4 regions of the Pantoea sp. GABEPS69 genome follow, and region 3 is predicted to be linked to each of the others. Evidence: predicted binding sites of a transcription regulator. Region 3 holds the regulator's gene; each other region holds the start of a gene.

The links. The regulator PurR, encoded in region 3, represses purine synthesis genes. The targets are predictions, from matches to a motif close to CANGCAAACGTTTGCNTG.
Region 1: purM (phosphoribosylformylglycinamidine cyclo-ligase) is a predicted target of PurR. The motif match lies at 3,922-3,939, and genes of this name have one in related genera.
Region 2: PVE98_RS19840 (NCS2 family permease) is a predicted target of PurR. The motif match lies at 3,608-3,625, and genes of this name have one in related genera.
Region 4: purL (phosphoribosylformylglycinamidine synthase) is a predicted target of PurR. The motif match lies at 1,637-1,654, and genes of this name have one in related genera.

The regions. Positions count from the first base shown of each region.
Region 1 covers NZ_CP118618.1:1,032,200-1,038,044, forward strand. The annotation lists gene pstA (phosphate ABC transporter permease PstA) at 1-1,146, shown strand, start outside; gene pstB (phosphate ABC transporter ATP-binding protein PstB) at 1,159-1,926, shown strand; gene purN (phosphoribosylglycinamide formyltransferase) at 2,185-2,823, opposite strand; gene purM (phosphoribosylformylglycinamidine cyclo-ligase) at 2,820-3,860, opposite strand; gene upp (uracil phosphoribosyltransferase) at 4,100-4,726, shown strand; gene uraA (uracil permease) at 4,791-5,845, shown strand, end outside.
Region 2 covers NZ_CP118618.1:4,097,555-4,103,399, forward strand. The annotation lists gene pstB (phosphate ABC transporter ATP-binding protein PstB) at 1-772, shown strand, start outside; gene phoU (phosphate signaling complex protein PhoU) at 788-1,522, shown strand; gene PVE98_RS19830 (MFS transporter) at 1,632-2,867, shown strand; gene yieH (6-phosphogluconate phosphatase) at 2,864-3,544, opposite strand; gene PVE98_RS19840 (NCS2 family permease) at 3,694-5,007, shown strand; gene PVE98_RS19845 (4'-phosphopantetheinyl transferase superfamily protein) at 5,205-5,845, opposite strand, start outside.
Region 3 covers NZ_CP118618.1:2,204,976-2,210,820, reverse strand. The annotation lists gene punR (DNA-binding transcriptional activator PunR) at 1-749, shown strand, start outside; gene purR (HTH-type transcriptional repressor PurR) at 746-1,771, opposite strand; gene PVE98_RS10855 (YnhF family membrane protein) at 2,057-2,146, shown strand; gene PVE98_RS10850 (C40 family peptidase) at 2,193-2,993, opposite strand; gene PVE98_RS10845 (Grx4 family monothiol glutaredoxin) at 3,356-3,691, shown strand; gene rnt (ribonuclease T) at 3,733-4,410, opposite strand; gene gloA (lactoylglutathione lyase) at 4,522-4,929, opposite strand; gene PVE98_RS10830 (alkene reductase) at 5,041-5,845, opposite strand, start outside.
Region 4 covers NZ_CP118618.1:969,732-975,576, forward strand. The annotation lists gene mltF (membrane-bound lytic murein transglycosylase MltF) at 16-1,473, opposite strand; gene purL (phosphoribosylformylglycinamidine synthase) at 1,739-5,629, shown strand.

The sequences.
Region 1 (5,845 bases), 1.2 Mb from region 3:
CTGCATAAAATTCATCGCATCCGTCATGTCGATCTGACCCGGCTCAACGATCAGCTGGCGGCGCTGGATGCGCGCGCCGATCGGCTGCGGCAGCGGCAGCAGTTCGATACGCGCGCGCTGTCGGAGTTCGAGGCGAACCAGGCGGCGCTGCAGCGCCGTTTCGCCCGTCTCAGCAGCCGGCTGGCCGATCTGCAGCGCGAGAGCCAGCGCGACGTGGTGATCCTGCGCGACGCGCAGCACCGCGAGCACGCCATCCCGCTGGCGCAGGTGGTCGAAGCCTGGCGTCCTAACGCCATGAGCGCGCAGCAGAAGCTGACGCACGCGCTGCGTCAGATCTGGCATTTCGTCAGCGATTCGCCCGCAGAGGGCGAGAGCGACAGCGGCGCGTTTCCGGCGATTTTCGGCACCGTGCTGATGGTGCTGCTGATGTCGCTGGTGGTGATGCCGTTGGGCGTTATCGCCGCTATCTGGCTGCATGAGTATGCCGGGCGCAACGCCCTGACGCGGCTGGTGCGCATCGCGGTGGTCAATCTGGCGGGCGTGCCGTCGATCGTGTATGGCGTGTTCGGGCTGGGCTTTTTCGTCTGGCTGGCTGGCGGCACGCTCGATCAGCTCTTCTTTTCCCGCTCGTTGCCCAGTCCCACTTTCGGTACGCCGGGGCTGCTGTGGGCGTCGCTGACGCTGGCGCTGCTGACGCTGCCGGTGGTGATCGTCGCCACCGAAGAGGGACTGTCGCGCATCCCCGACTCGCTGCGTCAGGGCTCGCTGGCGCTGGGCGCCACCCAGGCGGAGACGCTATGGCACGTGGTGCTGCCGATGGCGCTGCCGGCGATGCTCACCGGCCTGATTCTGGCAGTGGCGCGCGCGGCGGGAGAGACCGCGCCGCTAATGCTGGTGGGCGTAGTCAAGATGGTGCCGGAGCTGCCGGTCGACGCGGTCTTTCCCTGGCTGCATCTTGACCGCAAATTTATGCACCTCGGCTTCCAGATTTACGATCTCGCCTTTCAGAGTCCCAACGTCGAGGCGGATCGCCCGCTGGTTTACGCCACGGCGCTGCTGCTGGTGACCATTATTCTGTCGCTTAACCTGCTGGCGATGGCGCTGCGCCATCGGCTGCGCGAACGCTACCGGCTGATGACCCAATAAAAGATGATGACTATGATGCCCGACACCGAAACGGCGCTGACGCTAAACCACCTTTCGTTATGGTATGGCGACCGTCAGGCGCTGCATGATATTTCGCTGCGTATTCCCGAAAAGCGCATTACCGCGCTGATTGGGCCTTCCGGCTGCGGCAAATCGACGCTGCTGCGCTGTTTTAATCGCATGAACGACGTGGTGGACAGCTGCCGTATCGAAGGCGAAATTCTGCTGGGCAGCCACGACATTATGCAGCCGGCGCAGGATCTCTCGGCGCTGCGCCGCCGGATCGGCATGGTGTTTCAGCGTCCCAATCCGTTTCCTAAGTCGATTTATGAAAATGTGGTGTACGGCCTGCGGCTGCAGGGCGTGCGCGACAGGCGAGTGCTGAACGAGGCGTGCGAACGCGCGCTGCGTGCCGCGGCGCTGTGGGGCGAGGTGAAGGATCAGCTGGGACAAAACGCGCTGACGCTCTCTAGCGGCCAGCAGCAGCGGCTGGTGATCGCGCGCGCCATCGCTATCGAACCGGAAGTCCTGCTGCTGGACGAGCCGACGTCGGCGCTCGATCCTATCTCGACGCTGGTGATTGAAGAGCTGATGACCACGCTGAAGCAGCACTTTACGCTGGTGCTGGTCACCCACAATATGCAGCAGGCGTCGCGCGTCTCCGACTACACCGCCTTTATGCATCAGGGCGCGGTGGTGGAGTTCGATGAAACGGATCGCATCTTTACCTCGCCGCGCAACCGGCGCACCGAGGATTACATTACCGGGCGCTACGGCTGAGGTAGCGGTACGTGTTCTCACAGGTAGCTAACAAAGTCAAAACGTAGCTGGCATGGGCAGAAGAGCAAAGCGTCCTGCGGCAGGGACAAAAACGCCGGGAGCGTTTTTGAACAGCGCAGAGCGCTGGCCCGTTTACGGGCGCACCTCAGGGAGGAGGTGCGTGTCCGCGCAGGCCGAGCGCGTATGGATACCTTGAGCGGCCTGGCGATCGATCCATGCCCTCTACGTAAGCACGGATAAATCAAACAGCTTTATGCCCTAGTCGTACGCGTAGCCCTGCGGCGGCAGCGGCTGATTATCCAGCCAGGCCTTGCCTTCGCGCATCGCTAACCGACCCTCGACAAACCAGCTAATCACCAGCGGATAGATCGCATGCTCCTGATGCTGCACGCGCGCCGTAACCTCGTCTTCACTGTCGTCAGGGAAAACCGGCACGCGAGCCTGCAGTATCACCGGGCCGCCGTCCAGCTCGTCGGTCACGAAATGCACCGACGTGCCGTGTTCGGCGTCGCCGTTCGCCAGCGCCTGACGATGGGTGTGCAGGCCAGGGTATTTCGGCAGCAGGGAAGGGTGGATATTGAGCAGGCGATCCTGATAATGCGCGACAAAGGCGCTGCTCAGGATGCGCATATAACCCGCCAGCACCACCAGATCCGGCGCGTACGCGTCGATCTCCCGCATCAGCTGACGATCAAAGGCTTCGCGATCGGGGAAATCGCCCGCCGCCAGCGCATGGGCCGGCACGCCCGCGTCGCGCGCGCGCGTCAGGCCGTAAGCGGTCGATTTATTACTGAAAACGGCAGCGACGCTGCCGTTAATCCGCCCGCTTGCGCAGGCGTCGAGGATGGACTGAAGATTACTTCCGTTGCCGGAGATCAGTACAACCAGCTTTTTCATGCGTTGATAACCACGCGCTCTTCCGCATCTGACGCCTTGATCACGCCGATCTGCCAGGCTTTTTCGCCCGCGGCGCGCATCAGCTCTACCGCCTTGTCGGCTTCGGCGGCGCTCAGGGCGATCACCATGCCGACGCCGCAGTTAAAGGTGCGGTACATCTCGTGGCGGCTGACGTTGCCCGCCTGCTGCAGCCAGTCAAAGACAGCGGGCCATTCCCAGCTCTTCTCATCGATCACCGCCTGGGTATGATCCGGCAACACGCGCGGAATATTTTCCCAGAAGCCGCCGCCGGTCAGATGGGCAATCGCATGCACATCCACCTGCTCGATCAGGCTAAGAATATTTTTCACGTAGATGCGGGTCGGTTCCAGAAGGTGGTCCGCCAGCGGGCGGCCGTCCAGCTGTTTCGTCAGCGGATCGGTCTGGCTCACTTCGAGGATTTTGCGCACCAGCGAATAGCCGTTAGAGTGCGGGCCGCTGGAGCCCAGCGCGATCAGCACGTCGCCGTCCTGTACTTTTGAACCGTCGATAATTTCAGATTTCTCAACCACGCCGACGCAGAATCCCGCCACGTCGTAATCTTCGCCGTGGTACATGCCCGGCATTTCAGCGGTTTCGCCGCCTACCAGCGCGCAGCCGGACTGCAGACAGCCCTCGGCGATGCCGGTGATAACGGAAGAGGCGGTCTCGACGTCCAGCTTGCCGGTGGCGTAATAGTCGAGGAAAAACAGCGGTTCCGCGCCCTGAACCACCAGATCGTTCACACACATGGCGACCAGATCGATGCCGATAGCGTCATGGCGCTTCAGATCCATCGCCAGACGCAGCTTGGTGCCGACGCCGTCGGTTCCGGAGACCAGCACCGGCTCGCGATATTTCTGCGGCAGCGCGCAAAGGGCGCCGAAACCGCCCAGCCCACCCATTACTTCCGGGCGACGGGTCTTTTTCACCACGCCTTTAATACGATCAACCAGAGCATTACCAGCATCGATATCAACGCCGGCGTCTTTGTAGCTGAGAGAGGTCTTGTCGGTCACTGCGGAATCCCCACGCGATTGCGGTTGGTGGTTAACAAAAAGCGCGGCAATTCTAACAGCGCAGGCAAACGTTTGCGAGTCCCATTGCCTGGTCAAATTGCGCGCCGGACGATTTTCATCAATCCTTGAATGACGGATCAAAACTTAGCCTCTTTGCGCAACGACATATGGCGCGCCTGCGAAAAGGCGGTATAATCCCGCGATTTTTTTTTAGCTCAACTCATTCCGGGAGAACACCAATGAAGATCGTGGAAGTCAAACACCCGCTGGTCAAACATAAACTGGGCTTGATGCGTGAGCACGATATCAGTACCAAGCGCTTCCGCGAGCTGGCGTCGGAAGTCGGCAGCCTGCTGACCTACGAAGCCACCGCCGACCTGGAAACCGAGCGCGTCACCATCGAAGGCTGGAACGGTCCGGTGGAAATCGATCAAATCAAAGGTAAAAAAATCACCGTTGTGCCGATTCTGCGCGCCGGTCTGGGGATGATGGAAGGGGTGCTGGAGCATGTGCCAAGCGCGCGCATCAGCGTGGTCGGGGTCTACCGCGACGAAGAGACGCTGGAGCCGGTGCCCTATTTCCAGAAGCTGGTCTCCAACATCGAAGAGCGCCTGGCGCTGGTGGTCGACCCGATGCTGGCCACGGGCGGCTCGATGATCGCCACCATCGATCTGCTGAAAAAAGCGGGCTGCAGCAGCATCAAGGTGCTGGTTTTGGTCGCCGCGCCGGAAGGCATCGCCGCGCTGGAGAAGGCGCATCCGGACGTTGAGCTCTACACCGCGTCGGTGGATCGCGGCCTGAATGAAAAGGGGTATATCATTCCAGGGCTGGGCGATGCCGGCGACAAGATTTTCGGAACGAAGTAACTGAATCAGCCGACCAGAGAGTCGGCTTTTTTTTGGCAAAAATAAACGTTGAAGGGGATAAATGATGACTCGTCGCGCCATTGGCGTCAGCGAACGACCGCCGCTACTGCAAACCATACCGCTCAGCCTGCAACATCTGTTCGCCATGTTCGGCGCAACGGTGCTGGTGCCGATCCTGTTTCATATCAACCCGGCGACGGTGCTGCTGTTCAACGGCGTCGGCACGCTGCTTTACCTTTTTATCTGCAAAGGCAAAATCCCTGCCTATCTCGGCTCCAGCTTCGCCTTTATCTCGCCTGTGCTGCTGCTCTTGCCGCTCGGCTATGAACTGGCGCTGGGAGGTTTTATCCTGTGCGGCGTGCTGTTCTGCATCGTGGCGCTGATTGTGAAAAAGGCCGGCACTGGCTGGATCGACGTAATGTTTCCGCCGGCGGCGATGGGCGCGATCGTGGCGGTTATCGGTCTGGAGCTGGCGGGCGTGGCGGCCAATATGGCGGGATTGCTGCCGGCAGAAGGCGCGAGTCCCGACAGCACCACCGTGACTATCTCGCTGGTGACGCTGGGCGTGACGGTGTTCGGCTCGGTGCTGTTCCGCGGCTTCCTCGCCATTATCCCTATTCTGGTGGGCGTGGTGGCAGGCTACGCGCTCTCGTTTGTTATGGGCATCGTCGACTGGACGCCGGTCTACAACGCGCCCTGGTTCGCGCTGCCGGCTTTCTATACGCCGCGCTTCGAGTGGGCGGCGATGCTGACCATTCTGCCCGCCGCGCTGGTGGTGATCGCCGAGCATGTCGGGCATCTGGTGGTGACCGCCAATATCGTGAAAAAAGATCTGATCCGCGATCCCGGCCTGCATCGCTCGATGTTCGCTAACGGCCTTTCCACCGTGATTTCCGGCTTTTTCGGCTCGACGCCGAACACCACCTACGGCGAAAATATCGGCGTAATGGCGATTACCCGCGTCTATAGCACCTGGGTGATCGGCGGCGCGGCGATCATCGCGATCCTGCTCTCGTGCGTCGGCAAGCTGGCGGCGGCGATTCAGGCGATCCCGGTGCCGGTCATGGGCGGCGTGTCGCTGCTGCTCTATGGCGTCATCGGCGCGTCAGGTATCCGCGT
Region 2 (5,845 bases), 1.9 Mb from region 3:
GAGTATCGCGACTTCCAACAGCGGTAAAATTCAGGTGCGTAACCTGAACTTCTATTACGGCAAATTTCACGCGCTGAAAAACATCAACCTGGACATCGCGAAGAACCAGGTCACCGCGTTTATCGGTCCTTCAGGCTGCGGCAAATCCACCCTGCTGCGCACCTTTAACAAGATGTACTCGCTCTATCCCGATCAGCGCGCCGAAGGCGACATTTTGCTGGATGGCGACAACATTCTGGCCTCTAGCCAGGATATCGCCCTGCTGCGCGCGCGCGTCGGCATGGTGTTCCAGAAACCGACCCCTTTCCCGATGTCGATCTACGACAATATCGCCTTTGGCGTGCGTCTGTTCGAAAAACTGTCGCGTGCCGATATGGATGAACGCGTGCAGTGGGCGCTGAGCAAAGCGGCGCTGTGGAATGAAACCAAAGACAAGCTGCATCAGAGCGGATACAGTCTCTCTGGCGGCCAGCAACAGCGTCTGTGCATCGCGCGCGGCATCGCCATTCGCCCGGAAGTGCTGCTGCTGGACGAGCCCTGCTCGGCGCTGGACCCGATCTCGACCGGCCGTATCGAAGAGCTGATCACCGAGCTGAAGCAGGACTACACCGTGGTGATCGTGACGCATAATATGCAGCAGGCGGCGCGCTGTTCCGACCATACCGCCTTTATGTATCTGGGCGAGCTAATTGAGTTCAGCGATACCGATCGGCTGTTCACCAAACCGGCGCAGAAACAGACCGAAGATTACATTACCGGCCGCTACGGCTGATTTCAGGAGATAAACATGGATAACCTCAATCTGAACAAGCATATCTCCGGTCAGTTCAATGCGGAGCTGGAACATATTCGCACCCAGGTGATGATTATGGGCGGCATGGTGGAGCAGCAGCTCACCGACGCTATCACCGCGATGCACAATCTTGACGGCGAGCTGGCGCAGCGCGTGATCGACGGCGACCAGAAAGTCAACATGATGGAAGTGGAGATCGATGAAGCCTGCGTGCGCATCATCGCCAAACGCCAGCCCACCGCCAGCGACCTGCGTCTGGTCATGGCGATTATCAAAACCATCTCCGAGCTGGAGCGTATCGGCGACGTAGCGGAAAAAATCAGCCGCACCGCGCTGGAGAAATTTGGTCAGCAGCATATGCCGCTGCTGGTGAGTCTGGAGTCGCTGGGCCGTCATACCGTAGAGATGCTGCACGACGTGCTGGACGCCTTCGCGCGTATGGATCTGACCGAAGCGATCCAGATCTACCGCGAAGACAAAAAGGTCGACAAAGAGTACGAAGGCATCGTGCGTCAGCTGATGACCTACATGATGGAAGATCCGCGCACCATCCCGAGCGTGCTGACTGCGCTGTTCTGCGCCCGCGCTATTGAGCGCATCGGCGATCGTTGTCAGAACATCTGCGAAATCATCTTCTACTTCGTAAAAGGTCAGGATTTCCGCCACGTCGGCGGCGATAAGCTGGATGAGCTGCTCTCCGGCGACGACGGCTCCAATAAACCCTCCTGATGATTCTCCGCCGTGCGCTGGCTGGCGCACGGCCCGCCGCTTTTTCTGTCCCACGCAACCGTTTCCTTTATATACTTGGCGCACTTTTACTTTATCAAGGTGCTGATTCATGTCTCTTTCCCGCAGTAAGCAGAGCGTAACGCCTGCAAAGGCGATGCTGGCCGCGGTCAGCGGTTACGCGATGGATGGATTCGATCTGCTGATCCTGGGATTTATGCTGCCGGCGATTAGCCTGTCGCTGGCGCTGGATCCGTCGCAGGCGGGCTCGCTGGTTACCTGGACGCTGATTGGCGCGGTGGTGGGCGGTATTCTGTTCGGCCATCTCAGCGATCGTTTTGGCCGCATTCGCATCCTCACCGTCACCATTCTGATGTTCTCGATTTTCACCGGACTGTGCGCGGTGGCGCAGGGCTACTGGGATCTGCTGGCATACCGCACGCTGGCGGGCATGGGGCTGGGCGGCGAGTTCGGCATCGGCATGGCGCTGATTGCCGAAGCCTGGCCGGCGGAAAAGCGCAACCGCGCCTCGGCGTGGGTCGGCATCGGCTGGCAGCTTGGCGTGCTGCTGGCGGCCTTTATCACGCCGCCGCTGCTGGGCGTCATCGGCTGGCGCGGCATGTTTCTGGTCGGTCTGCTGCCCGCGCTGTTCTCGTTTGTGCTGCGGCGCAGCATGGGCGAGCCGGAGGCCTTTACCCGACAGGCGAAACTGACGCCGTCGCTGTCGTTCGCCGCGCGCCTGAAAATGCTGGTGCAGGATCGCGCCACCGCGAAAGCGAGCCTCGGCATCTTTATCCTGACGTCGGTGCAGAACTTCGGCTATTACGGGCTGATGATCTGGATGCCGAGCTATCTCTCCGCTAACTTCGGCTTTAGCCTGACCAAATCGGGATTATGGACCGCCGTCACCGTGGTCGGCATGACCTTCGGCATCTGGCTGTTCGGCGTGCTGGCGGACCGCTTTGCGCGCTGGAAAATTTTCCTGCTTTATCAGTTCGGCGCTGTGGCGATGGTGGTGATCTACGCGCAGCTGCGCGATCCCACCGTGATGCTGTTTACCGGCGCCCTGATGGGGATGTTCGTCAACGGCATGATTGGCGGCTATGGCGCGCTGATCTCCGACACTTTCCCGCCGCAGGCGCGCGCCACGGCGCAGAACGTCTTGTTCAACCTCGGGCGCGGCGTCGGCGGTTTCGGCCCGCTGGTGATTGGCCTGCTGGCGGCGAAAATTTCGTTTGCCGCGGCGATTACCCTGCTGGCGCTGATCTACCTGCTGGATATCGTCGCCACGCTCTTTTTGCTGCCGAAAAAGCAGGGTAACGACGATTCGCTGGGCGCGATTGGTTAAATCGCGGGGGATGAGTCGGCGACCAGCTGCCAGCCGCGCGCGCGCCACAGCGCGGGCAGCTCGGCCATATCGGTAAAGCGCGTCACCAGCGGGTGATCGATTTCAGGGTTGTGCGCGTCCGCGCAGTAGTAAAATACCGGGATGCCCGCCGCGATGCCGGCGCGGGCGCCCGCTTCGGAATCGTCCACCAGAATGCAGCGCTCGACAGGCACCTGCATCTGTTCGGCGGCGTAATGCATCAGCGCGGGATCGGGCTTCCAGCGCGAGATGTCGTAGCCGCTGTAGAGGCGATCGCGAAACCAGGGCAGCATGCCGGTCAGCCCCAGCGAGTGCTGCATCTTCTTTACCGTGCCGTTGGAGACGACGCACATCGGCACGGTTATTTTCTCTACCAGCGCTTTCGCGCCGGGAATTTCCGTCAGCGACGCGTCGAACAGGCGCGCCACCTCGGCGCGGTAGTCGGCCTCAAACGTCGCCTGCGGCAGCGTGGCGTGATGCGTTTCTCCGACGTCGCGAATAATATCGTAGAGCTGGACGCCTTTGTACTTTTCGAACATCTCCTGTAACGAGCAGCTAATTCCGTAGCGGGCGAAGGTGTTGACGTACGCCTGGGTGCAGAGCAATTCGCTATCTACCAGGGTGCCGTCGCAGTCAAAAAACACGCACTCTACTGCCATCTGTCGCTATCCTTCTGTTTTCGAGAGAGCACACACTTTAACCTAATCGACGCAGATTGCGATCCCGGAAACGGTTGCGAAAAATCATTGTATTGCCGCTGTAAAGCGGTCAGGATACGCGCCGAGTTCTTTTCATCAGGATCGTTGGCATGAGTAAACAAGGCCTTTTGCAGCGCGTTTTTAAGCTGCAGGAACATGGCACTACGGTGCGCACCGAAGTTATCGCCGGTGTCACCACTTTCCTGACGATGGTCTACATCGTCTTTGTTAACCCGCAGATTCTTGGCGTGGCAGGCATGGATACCCAGGCGGTATTCGTCACAACCTGTCTTATCGCCGCATTCGGCAGTATTTTGATGGGCCTGTTCGCCAATCTGCCGGTGGCGCTGGCGCCGGCGATGGGGCTCAACGCCTTTTTCGCCTTCGTGGTGGTCGGCGCGATGGGCTACTCGTGGCAGGTGGGGATGGGCGCCATTTTCTGGGGCGCGCTGGGGCTGCTGATCCTGACGCTGCTGCGCGTGCGCTACTGGATGATCGCCAATATCCCGCTGAGTCTGCGCGTCGGCATCACTGCCGGTATCGGTTTGTTTATCGCCATGATGGGGCTGAAGAACGCCGGCATCATCGTTGCGAATCCCGATACCATCGCTGCGGTCGGCAATCTCACCTCGCACAGCGTACTGCTCGGCGCGCTAGGCTTCTTTATCATCGCCATTCTGGCATCGCGCAATATCCATGCGGCGGTGCTGATCTCGATGGTGATCACCACGGCTATCGGCTGGGCGCTGGGGGATGTGAAATTTGTCGGTCTTTTCTCCACGCCGCCTGCGATCGGCAGCGTGGTCGGGCAGGTGGATATCAAAGGCGCGTTCAATATCGGCATGGCGGGCGTTATCTTCTCCTTTATGCTGGTTAACCTGTTCGACTCTTCCGGCACCCTGATCGGCGTCACCGACAAAGCGGGCCTGACCGATGAGACAGGCACGTTTCCGCGCATGAAGCAGGCGCTGTTTGTCGATAGCTTCAGCTCAGTGACTGGCGCGCTGGCAGGTACCTCGTCAGTGACCGCTTACATCGAGAGTTCGTCCGGCGTGGCGATCGGCGGCCGCACCGGCCTGATGGCGGTGGTGACCGGCGTGCTTTTTCTGCTGGTAATGTTCCTGTCGCCGCTGGCGGCGATGGTGCCAGGCTATGCGGCTGCGGGCGCGCTGATCTACGTCGGCGTGCTGATGACCGCCAGCCTGTCGCGCGTGCGCTGGGACGATCTCACCGAAGCGGTGCCGGCTTTCGTCACCGCGGCGATGATGCCGTTCAGCTTCTCGATTACCGAAGGTATCGCACTGGGCTTTATCGCCTACTGCGTGATGAAGCTGGGCACCGGCCGCTGGCGCGAGATCAGCCCCTGCGTGGTGGTCGTGGCGCTGCTGTTCGTGTTGAAAATCGCCTTTATCGACGCGCATTAAGAAGACGGCTCGGGCTCTATCGCAAACCGCAGAGTCGTCTGCAAGCGGGCGAGATGAACCGAAGAGCAAAGCGTCACGCGCCATGGATGGCGCGGGCCGAGCTGGCAGGGATGCCGTTTTTTGCGTCTTTGCGATCGGTTCATCTCGCCCGCGTTGGCACCATTGCCCCGTAAAAAAAGCCGCTTAAGCGGCTTTTTTTATACCTCTGGATGGAGGCTGCGCTCCCGCGGCGAGCTGGCCAGACGCAGCGTGCGCGGTCCGATATTGGGCTTGCTCATCTCTACGTCGCGCAGCGCATGCCACTCACGCGAGGCGTCAATTTCCCACAGGTGCAAACGCTGAGTTGCGGGCGACAGAGCGCATGACCACACCAGCGTCGGCTCGGCGTCGCACACCGCCTGAATATCGGGGTAGCTCGTCGAGCGCAGACGGCCGGCCGCGGGCTGCAGCCGCAGCGAGGCCATATTATCGTTACCTTCGCCGGTCAGCTTGAGAATGCTCTGGCGCAGCGTCCAGATTTGCGTCACCGCCTCCATAAAATCCTGTTGCGCATTGATCCAGGCGCGCTCGCCCGACGTAAGCGACTGCATCAGCTGCTCCTGCGTCTGGCGGCTATGGGCGCGCACGATCTCCATATCCAGGCCGGCGCGTCCGCCCTCTTCGGCCAGCAGCACGCCGACCATATTGCCGGCATAGGCGATGCTGAAATCGGGCAAATCGCGATCGGCAAAGGCGGGGCGGCCGTTGCTGTGGGTAACGAGAGCAGGAAGGGTGCTGATACCGTAAACGCGCAGCATCAGCTGCGCCAGCATCAGGCGAGCAAGCAAAAAACGGCCGC
Region 3 (5,845 bases):
ATCGCGACGTGGCGCTGACCGCCGCTGGCGAGCATTTCGTGCGCGAAGGCCGCGAGGTTATCAAAAAAATGCTCGCCACCCGCAGGCAGTGCCAGCAGCTGGCCAACGGCTGGCGCGGGCAGCTCAGCATCGCGGTCGATCGCATCGTGAAGCTGCCACGCAGCCGTCAGCTGGTGACCGACTTCTATCGACACTTTCCCGATATGGAGCTGCACATCAGCTATGAGGTGTTTAACGGCGTATGGGACGCGCTGGCCGACGGACGCGTCGACGTGGCGATCGGCGCCACCCAGGCGATCCCGGTCGGCGGGCGCTTTTCCTTTCGCGATATGGGCGCGCTGAACTGGCGCTGCGTCGTGGCGCGCCACCATCCGCTGACGCAGCAGCCGCAGCTCGACGACGACGCGCTGCGCGTCTGGCCGTCGCTGGTGCTGGAGGATACCTCGCGCGCGCTGCCGCGCCGCATGACCTGGACGCTGGATAACCAGCGCCGACTGGTGGTGCCGGACTGGCAGGCGGGGCTGGCGTGCGTGCTGGATGGCTTATGCGTGGCGATGATGCCGGGCCATCTGGCGCGTCCGCTGCTGGATAAGGGCGAGCTGGCGGAGCTGACGCTGCCTGCACCCTTTCCGGAAAGTCACTGCTGCGTGAGCTGGTCGGAGGCGCGCGCATCGCCGGCGCTTAGCTGGTTGCTCAGCTATCTCGGCGATGCGCAAACGCTCAATCAGGAGTGGTTAAGCGAGGATTAACGGCGGTAGTCGCGGAACGGGCCGTCGCCGACCGAGCGGCGCTCAATCAGCGTGGGATGCACTTCGATGGTCTGCGACACTTCGCGTTTGCTGGTGATGCGATCGAGCAGCATCTCCAGCGCCTTCTCGCCCAGCTGGGCTTTAGGCTGATGCACGGTGGTCAGCGCCGGAGTGAAGTAGCGCGCGTTGCGCACGTTGTCATAGCCGATCACCGAAATATCCTGCGGCACGCGCAGTCCCATCTCGTCGGCGGCGCAGATCGCGCCCATCGCCATAATATCACCGCCGCAAAAGATCGCCGTCGGGCGCTGCTTCTGCTGCAGGATCTGCTGCATCGCCTGATAGCCCGATTCCGGTTCGAAATCGCCCTGTACGATCCATTCGGGACGCACCGCGATGCCTGCTTCCTCCAGCGCTTGCAAAAAGCCCGCATGGCGCCCGCCGCCGGTGTTGCGCTCCAGCTGGCCGGGAATGGCGCCGATATCGCGATGGCCGCGTTCAATCAGATAGCGTCCCGCCAGATAGCCGCCCTGGAAAGCGTTATCGAGCACGGTGTCGGTAAAATCGCCGCGCGATTCGCCCCAGTCCATGACCACCATCGGAATATTGCGGTTCTCTTCCAGCATCTTCAGCAGATCGTCCGGATACTCGGAGCACATCACCAGCAGGCCGTCGACGCGCTTCTGCGCCATCATCGACAGATAGGCGCGCTGCTTTTGCAGATCGTTGTGGGCGTTGCCAAGAATTAAGGTGTAGCCCCGCTCGAAGCAGTGGTGCTCGACCGCTTCGATGATTTCCGCAAAATAGGGCGCTTCGCTGGAGGTGGCAAGCAGCCCCAGCGTTTTAGTGTGGTTGACCTTCAGGCTGCGCGCCACGGCGCTGGGCGAATAGTGTAATTCCTGAATCGCCTGCCAGACGGCGTTGCGCGTCTCTTCCGCAACGAAGCGCGTTTTATTGATCACGTGGGAAACGGTGGTGGTGGAAACACCCGCGCGCTTCGCGACATCTTTAATTGTTGCCATTAAAAAGAGACTCCAGAACTTATCAATAACCCACTGATAAGCATAATGTTAAACGTTTGCGTCCGCTAAGAGAGTTTTCTGTTAATTCGCTACAGTTTTTGTCGGTGAAATACTCACTGGGCAGGACAAAACAGGGGCTGTTGCGTACGAACGGTACGGGCGTTGCGTCAGTTGCGCAACAAAGCCGGGGATTCTAACAAGGCTTGCGGGATAAAACGAGATTTTTACCGACAACTATGGGAAAATCGCACAAGACCCTGATAATTGTGTGGATAAGGAGAGGAAATGAGCACCGATTTGAAACTGGCATTAATGACCACCGGCGCGGCGCTGCTGATGATTGTGGCCTTTAGCTTTACCGCCGTCATGCACTAACAGACAGCGATAAAAAAACCGGGATTATCCCGGTTTTTTTTCGCGTTTAGCGAATGGTTTTCGGCGTCATTACCCGGCGCGCGCCGATATAGTGACGCTGCCAGTAATCATCCGAGAGCCCGCTAATCTGGATATCTTTTCCGGTGCGCGGCGACTGAATGAATTTGCCGTTGCCGAGGTAAACCCCGACGTGGTCGGCGGTGCCGCGGCCGTTGATACGAAAGAAGACCAGGTCGCCTTTTTCCAGCGACTCGCGCTTCACCGGCGCAGCGTCGCGCAGGTGGTACATTTCGTTGGCGGTGCGCGGGATTCTGAATTTTACCAAATCTTTATAGGCGTACCAGACGAGGCCGCTGCAGTCGAAACCGGTATGCGGCGAGGTACCGCCCCACTGATAAGGCTTGCCCAACTGACCCATCAGCTTGGTCATCGCCGTTTCGCGCGCTTTCTGGTAACGCAGGCGATGGGACTTGCTCATTTTGATGGTGGGCGTGCCGTCGCTATCCAGCAGCGGGAGAGTAGCGGCTTTTACGGTGCTCAGCGAGCGCTGGCGGCCATAGCGTTTGCGAGAAGATTTCAGGGTTTTTTTGGTGTCGGCGGCGGAAGGGGAAAGCTTAGCCGTTTCAATTTTCTTCTGCTTTTTCAGTTTGAGTTTTTGCGCAGTAGAAGGGCGCGCTTTTTTCGCGCTGGTTTTAACCGGTCGCCGTTTGCGGCGCTCATCTTCGCGCGCGCTTTTTTTCTCCGCCTTGTGCAGGCTGGCGTTAACCGGCGCTTGCGGTGAGGCCGAAGCGATGTTCATGAACAGCTGCGCGAAAGCTAATATAAAGAGCGTAATCAGTAATCGCATAGTCCGGTTACAGGGTTAGCGGTTACGACAACAGGCCGTAACGAGGTTAGAAAAATCTGATCGGAGATCAGCGCCGGGGCCATTCTAAGCCAGGTTTTTTTCAAAAGTTAAGCCATTTTTCTATTAAACTGTTACAGGGTTGCATCTGACTCATAAATGAGCGATTTCAGCAGTTTATAGCAGCAAAGTTATTACCAGTTATGAACAGCTTAAGTTTTGATTATCGTCAGAAAAAGCCAGATCTTTACTAAAGAACTTAACAAACATGGCGGTTTCGCCTGGCAAGCGAGAAATTGTCGTTTTCAGGGACGGGGCGAAGTCGCTACAATAAACAAACACGAAGTAGGGAATTAAGGAAGGCAATTATGAGTACTGTAGAAAAAATTGAGCGCCAGATCGCAGAAAACCCGGTCCTGCTGTATATGAAAGGCTCGCCGAAACTGCCAAGCTGCGGTTTCTCTGCGCAGGCGGTGCAGGCGCTCTCTGCCTGCGGTGAGCGCTTTGCTTACGTGGATATTCTGCAGAACCCTGATATTCGCGCCGAGCTGCCGAAATACGCCAACTGGCCGACCTTCCCGCAGCTGTGGGTAGACGGCGAGCTGGTCGGCGGCTGCGATATTATCGTCGAAATGTTTCAGCGCGGCGAACTGCAGTCGCTGATCAAAGAGACGGCGGAAAAGCACAAAGAAGCGGAATAAAAGCAGCGCAATAAAAAAGGCCGACGCAAGTCGGCCTTTTTTTACGCCTGTTCCGGCGTCGCTTCCGCGTCGTCGTCGCTCGCCGCCATCGGCAGCGGCCAGCCGCCCAGCCGTTTCCAGCGGTTCACCAGTTCGCAGAACAGCGTTGCCGTCTGCTCGGTATCGTAGAGCGCAGAGTGCGCCTGGGTGCTGTCAAAATCCATGCCTGCCGCTTTACAGGCTTTCGCCAGTACCGTTTGCCCCAGCACCAGCCCGCTCAGCGCAGCGGTGTCGAAGGTGGCAAACGGATGGAAAGGGTTGCGCTTCAGCCCGGCGCGCCCGGCGGCGGCCATCATAAAATTAAGGTCGAAGGTTGCGTTGTGCGCCACCATGATGGCGCGATTACAGTGGTGATCCTTGATGCCTTTGCGCACCATCTTGAAAATGGCGTGCAGCGCCTCATATTCGCTGATCGCGCCGCGCAGCGGGTTGCTGGGATCGATGCCGGTAAACGCCAGCGCCTCCGGATGAAGCAGCGCGCCTTCGAAAGGCTCGACGTGGAAATGCAGCGTCTGGTCGCGGTGCAGCCAGCCGTCTTCGTCCATTTTCAGCGTGGTGGCGGCGATCTCCAGCAGCGCATCGGTCTGCGCGTTAAAGCCTGCGGTCTCGACATCGATCACCACAGGATAGAAACCTCGGAAACGTTGATTCAGCGCGTTCAGGGAGTTCGTTTCAGACATCAGCATCTCATAGCAGAAAATAGGCAGCGCGCATTATGGCAAAAAAAAGAGGAGGGTGCAGCAGAAGGGAAAGCTTCAGCCTGCCGCAGCGTGCAGACTGAAGCGGCAAACTTAGTTGCCCAGGCCGTGACCGGCATGTTTATTTTCGATCAGCTCGATCTTGTAGCCGTCTGGATCTTCGACGAAGGCGATAATGGTGGAACCGCCTTTCACCGGACCCGCTTCGCGCGTGACCTTGCCGCCCGCGTTGCGGATGCGGTCGCAGGTGGCTGCCACGTCATCCACGCCCAGCGCGATATGGCCGTAGGCGTTGCCGAGATCGTAGCTGTCCACGCCCCAGTTGTAGGTCAGCTCGATGACTGCGCCTTCGCTCTCTTCGGTATAGCCAACGAATGCCAGCGTATATTTATACTCCGTGTTTTCGCTCTGACGCAGCACGCGCATGCCGAGAACGCGGGTGTAGAAGTCGATGGAACGTTGCAGATCGCCAACGCGCAGCATGGTGTGAAGTAAACGCATAACATCCTCTTTTATTAAATCGTCATCTTCTGATGACTCAAACGCTAAGTATAGCGGTGAAAATAGCAAAAAACGGCCGCTGGCGTAACCGTTGTCACGCCAGCGTCACGCTTAAAGCGTCGGGTAGTCGGTATAGCCTTCCGCGCCGCCGCCGTAGAAGCTCTCGGGGCGCTGCGGGTTGAGCGGGGCGTCCTGCTGCAGACGCGCCACCAGATCGGGGTTGGCGATAAAGTCGCGGCCAAAGGCCACGGCGTCGATCAGGCCGCGCGCAATCAGATCGTCCGCTTTCTCCACGGTATAGGCGCCCGCGCCGATAATCACGCCGGGGAAGATCGCGCGCACTTTTTCGCGGAAGGCGTCGCTGTAAGGCTTGCCGCCCGCCCAGTCCGGCTCGGAAAGGTGCAAATAGGCGATATTGCGTTTCGCCAGCTCGCCGATATACCACAGCGCGGCTTTCTCTTCTTCAGGGCCATTATCCAGGTTCTGGAAGCTGCCGATCGGCGAAACGCGAATGCCGACGCGATCGGCAGACCAGTTGGCGATGGCGGCGTCGACCACTTCGAGCGCGAAGCGGCCGCGTTTTTCAATGCTGCCGCCATATTCATCGGTACGACGGTTGGAGTCTGGCGCCAAAAACTGATGCATCAGATAGCCGTGCGCCGAGTGCAGCTCCAGCAGATCGAAGTCCGCCTCGCGCGCGTTGGCGGCCGCCTGGCCGAAGTCGGCCACAATCTGTTTGATCTCGGCGATGGTGAGCTCGCGCGGCGTCGAGGTCTCTTCGCGGTAGACGCTGCCGTCTTCCGCGCGCAGCGAGGTACGCGTGCCGGCGGCGATGGCGGAGGGCGCGACAGGCGCCTTGCCTTCCGGCTGCACGCTGTTATGCGAAATACGGCCGGTGTGCCACAGCTGAACGGCG
Region 4 (5,845 bases), 1.2 Mb from region 3:
CGCTTCACACATTGCCTAGTTCATGGCGATTTCCGGCGCCACCGCCGGATAGCCGCTGCCCAGCTCCGCCTCTTGCGCCGCCTGCTGGGCCAGGCGTTTCTCCTGCTCCTGCAAATATCCCACCAGGCTCAGCTGATACTTACGGATGTTCTCGACGTAGTTATAGGCTTCGTGACCGCGCGCATAGCCGTAGGTGGTCTGCGCATAGTAGCGTTTCTGGCTCAGCATCGGCAGCCGCAGCTTGACGTCGGCCCAGCTGTCGGGGTTGCCGCCCTGTTTCGCCGTGAGCTTGCGCGCATCCAGCATATGGGCATAGCCCATGTTGTAGGCCGCCAGCGCGAACCAGATGCGCTCATCTTCGGGAATGGTGGCGGGCACCTTTTCCATCATGCGCTGTAGATAGAGGCTGCCGCCGCGAATGCTCTGCTCGGTGTCGGTTCGATCCTCGACGTTCAGGCTGTCGGCGGTGTTGCGCGTCAGCATCATCATGCCGCGCACGCCGGTCGGGGAGGTCGCCAGCGGATTCCAGTGCGACTCCTGATAGGAGATCGCCGCCAGCAGCCGCCAGTCGATGCTGGCCGCATACTTCTCAAACAGCGGTTTGATCTCCGGCAGCGTCACGTCGATGGCGCGCAGGAAGGTTCGGGTATCGACATAGTCGAAGGTGCCGACGTGGCCGAGATACTTCTCCTCCAGGCGCGCCATCACGCCTTCTTCACCCATCGAGTTAAAGAAGTCGAGCATCGCGGCGTTCAGGCTGCTGTCGTCGCTGTGCGGCACATACCAGGTGACCGGCTCTTCATCCGTGACGTCGAACGCCACCGCCAGCTGCGGATGGATGCGCTGCAGCAGGGCGATGGTGACGGAATCGCCAATGGTGTAGTCGAGCTTGCCGTCGGCAACCGCCTCCAGCAGCGCTTTCGGCGCCTGATCGGTGGAGATGACCCAGTTAAGATCGGGATACTGCTTATCGCGCGCCGTTTTCAGCGACGACAGATAGGCGGAGCCGGAAGCGACCCTGAGCTCGCCTTTGAGATCGCCGAGATTTTTCGGGCGCGGCTTATCGACGCGATAGACCAGCTGCTGGGACACGGAGTAGTAGCTCGGCCCGGTTTTATAGCGCGCCAGCCTTTCATCGTTGTAAATCAGCCCCGCCGCCAGCAGGTCCGCCTTGCCGTCGTCGAGATCGTCAAACAGATCGCTGAGGTTCGGGCGCACCGTGACCTTGAGCTTAACGCCCAGATAGTCGGCAAAGCGCTTCGCCAGCTCGTAATCCATGCCGGCCGGGGCTTTATTGATGGTGTAGTAAGTCAGCGGGGAGTTGATGGTACTGATACGCAGCACTCCCCGTGATTTTATCTGCGAAATCGCATCCTGTCCGTTGCCGTACCACGGGATCGATGGCCATAACGCCATCGCCAGCAGCAGGGTGACGAGACCGATCAGCAGATAATTTAATTTTAGGCGTTTCAAATAGTTGTCTCTCGCTGGCTCTAAGGCCTCTGTCTTTTAAAGGCAGTATTGATCTTTTTTGAACTCCCAGAGCGAGGGGCATTTTGCGCAACTCGGCAGCGTAGAGCAACTTATAAAGCAGGTTTTGCGCAAAATTCAGGCAATTCCGCAGGCAGAGAAATTATGCGCAAACGGTTTCGTCGAGCGGGGTGTTTCTCTATAATACCGCCCGTTTTCTGCTGTTGTGCCCCTTGAAGCGTCGCACGGCGCTCTGACGAGAGATTAAATGATGGAAATTCTGCGTGGTTCGCCCGCCCTGTCGGCATTTCGTGTAAACAAACTGCTGACCCGCTTTCAGGACGCTCACCTGCCGGTGAGTGACATTTACGCCGAGTACGTCCATTTTGCCGATGTCAGCGCACCGCTGAACGCTGATGAAAAAGCGCGCCTCCAGCGCTTGCTGAAATACGGTCCTTCTCTCGCCGAACATGCGCCGCAAGGCCGCCTGCTGCTGGTAACGCCGCGTCCCGGCACCATCTCGCCCTGGTCTTCCAAAGCGACCGATATCGCGCACAACTGCGATCTGCCGCAGGTGCGCCGCCTGGAGCGCGGTCTGGCCTTCTACGTGCAGGCGCCGCAGCTTACCGACGCGCAGTGGCAGACGCTTCAGGCGCTGCTGCACGATCGCATGATGGAGACGGTTTTCAGCGATCTGTCGCAGGCGGAAGCGCTGTTCGCGCATCACGAGCCGCAGCCGTTGAAAAGCGTCGACGTGCTGAATAACGGCCGTCAGGCGCTGGAAGAGGCGAACCGCACGCTGGGGCTGGCGCTGGCGGACGACGAAATCGACTATCTGCTGGCGGCTTTCCAGCGCCTCGGGCGCAACCCCAACGACATCGAACTCTATATGTTCGCGCAGGCCAACTCTGAGCACTGCCGTCATAAAATTTTCAACGCCGACTGGATTATCGACGGCGAAAAACAGCCGAAATCGCTGTTTAAAATGATTAAAAACACCTTCGAGACCACGCCGGACCACGTGCTGTCAGCCTACAAAGACAACGCGGCGGTAATGGAAGGCTCGGAAGTGGGACGCTTTTACGCCGACGCGCAAAAAGGCGAGTATGAGTACCATCAGGAGGCGGCGCATATCCTGATGAAGGTAGAAACCCATAACCATCCTACGGCGATCTCGCCGTGGCCCGGTGCCGCGACCGGCTCCGGCGGCGAGATCCGCGACGAAGGCGCGACCGGACGCGGCGCGAAGCCGAAAGCCGGCCTGGTCGGTTTCTCAGTGTCAAACCTGCGTATTCCCGGCTTTGAACAGCCCTGGGAAGAGGATTTCGGCAAGCCGGAGCGCATCGTCAGCGCGCTGGACATCATGACCGAAGGCCCGCTGGGCGGCGCGGCGTTCAATAACGAATTCGGGCGTCCGGCGCTGAACGGCTACTTCCGCACCTATGAAGAGCGAGTAAACAGCCATAACGGCGTCGAACTGCGCGGCTACCATAAGCCGATCATGCTGGCGGGCGGCATCGGCAACATCCGCGCCGATCACGTGCAGAAAGGCGAGATTACCCTGGGCGCGAAACTGATCGTGCTGGGCGGCCCGGCGATGAATATCGGTCTGGGCGGCGGCGCGGCCTCGTCCATGGCGTCAGGCCAGTCTGACGCCGATCTCGATTTCGCCTCCGTACAGCGCGACAACCCGGAAATGGAGCGCCGCTGTCAGGAGGTGATCGACCGCTGCTGGCAGATGGGCGAAGAGAACCCGATTCTGTTTATTCACGACGTGGGCGCGGGCGGCCTCTCCAACGCCATGCCGGAGCTGGTGAGCGACGGCGGCCGCGGCGGCCGTTTCAACCTGCGCGACATCCTGAACGACGAGCCGGGCATGAGCCCGCTGGAAGTGTGGTGCAACGAGTCGCAGGAGCGTTACGTGCTGGCGGTGGCGCCGGAGAAGCTGGCGCAGTTCGATGCGCTCTGCCAGCGCGAGCGCGCGCCTTACGCGGTGATCGGCGAAGCGACCGAAGAGCAACACCTGAGCCTGAGCGACAGCCACTTCGACAACACGCCTATCGATATGCCGCTGGACGTGCTGCTGGGCAAAACGCCGAAGATGACGCGCGACGTGGCCACGCAGCAGGCCAAAGGCGAGCCGCTGCTGCGCGACGGTATTACCCTTAGCGACGCGGTAAACCGCGTGCTGCACCTGCCGACCGTGGCGGAGAAAACCTTCCTCGTCACCATCGGCGACCGTACCGTCACCGGCATGGTGGCGCGCGACCAGATGGTCGGTCCGTGGCAGATTCCGGTGGCGAACTGCGCGGTCACCACCGCCAGCCTCGACAGCTATCACGGCGAGGCCTTCGCGCTGGGCGAGCGCGCGCCGGTTGCGCTGCTCGATTTCGCCGCCTCCGGCCGTCTGGCCGTGGGTGAAGCACTGACCAACCTGGCGGCGACGCAGATTGGCGATCTCAAGCGCGTGAAGCTCTCCGCTAACTGGATGGCGGCGGCAGGCCACCCTGGCGAAGATGCCGGCCTCTACGAAGCGGTCAAGGCGGTAGGCGAAGCGCTCTGTCCTGCGCTCGGCATCACGATTCCGGTCGGTAAAGACTCGATGTCGATGAAAACCCGCTGGCAGGAAGGCATCGAGCAGCGCGAAATGACTTCGCCGCTGTCGCTGGTGATCACCGCCTTCGCCCGCGTGGAAGATGTGCGCCGCACCGTCACGCCAGAGCTGCAGGCGGACGGCGAAAACCTGCTGCTGCTGATCGATCTCGGCAACGGCGCCAATACGCTGGGCGCCACCGCGCTCTCGCAGGTCTATCGTCAGCTGGGCGACAAGCCGGCCGACGTGCGCGATGCGCAACAGCTGGCGGGCTTCTTTAACGCGATTCAGGCGCTAGTGGCGCAGCAGAAGCTGCTGGCCTACCACGATCGTTCAGACGGCGGCCTGCTGGTCACGCTGGCGGAAATGGCCTTTACCGGCCACTGCGGCGTTGAGGTCGATATCGCCGCACTGGGCAGCGACGCGCTGGCCGCGCTCTTTACCGAAGAGCTGGGCGCGGTGATTCAGATTAAGGCCGAAGATCGCGCGGCGGTGGAAAAGGTGCTGGCGGAGCAGGGACTGGCAGCGTGCAGTCATGTTATCGGCCGCGCGCAGCGCGGTGACCGCTTTGTGATTCGCTCCGGCGACAGCGCGGTCTACAGCGAAAGCCGCACCACGCTGCGTACCTGGTGGGGCGAAACCAGCTGGCAGATGCAGCGCCTGCGCGATAACCCGATCTGCGCCGATCAGGAGCATGAAGCGCGTAAAGACGACAACGATCCTGGCCTCAACGTCCATCTGACCTTTAATCCGGAAGAGGATGTCGCCGCGCCGATGATCGCCACCGGCGCGCGTCCGCGCGTTGCGGTGCTGCGCGAGCAGGGCGTCAACTCCCACGTCGAAATGGCGGCGGCGTTCCATCGCGCAGGCTTTACGGCGGTTGACGTCCATATGAGCGATCTGCTGGCGGGACGTCGCGGTCTGGACGAGTTCCAGGCGCTGGTGGCGTGCGGCGGTTTCTCCTACGGCGACGTGCTGGGCGCCGGCGAAGGCTGGGCGAAATCGATTCTGTTCAACAACCGCGTGCGCGATACGTTCGAGAACTTCTTCCATCGTCCTCAGACGCTGGCGCTGGGCGTCTGCAACGGCTGTCAGATGATGTCGAACCTGCGCGAGCTGATCCCGGGTAGCGAACTCTGGCCGCGCTTCGTGCGCAACCAGTCGGAGCGTTTCGAAGCGCGCTTCAGCCTGGTGGAAGTGGCCGCCAGCCCGTCGCTGCTGCTGGACGGCATGGCTGGTTCGCATATGCCGATTGCGGTCTCTCACGGCGAAGGTTTTGTGGAAGTACGCGACGGCGCGCATCTGGCAGCGCTGGAGTCCAAAGGAGTGGTTGCGCTGCGCTTTGTCGATAACTACGGCAAGGTGACCGAAACTTACCCGGCTAACCCGAACGGCTCGCCTAACGGCATTACGGCGGTGACCAACGAAAGCGGCCGCGTGACCATCATGATGCCGCACCCGGAGCGCGTTTTCCGTACGGTAAGCAACTCCTGGCATCCGGCCGAGTGGGGCGAGGATAGCCCATGGATGCGCATCTTCCGCAACGCGCGTAAGCAGCTGGGCTAAACCCGCCCAGTGCGACAAGACAAAAGGAGACAGCGATGTCTCCTTTTTTATGTCTGTTGGCAAATGGCGACAGATGTCTCTCTCTGCTGTCTCTAAAAGGAGACATTTATCCTAATGATAAATAAACGATTAATATCCAGGTTGTTGAAGTGTTGGGTTTTAGCGACAGAAGGGCGCGCGCGGCGGCGCTTCAGGCTACAGCCAACGAGAAATAAC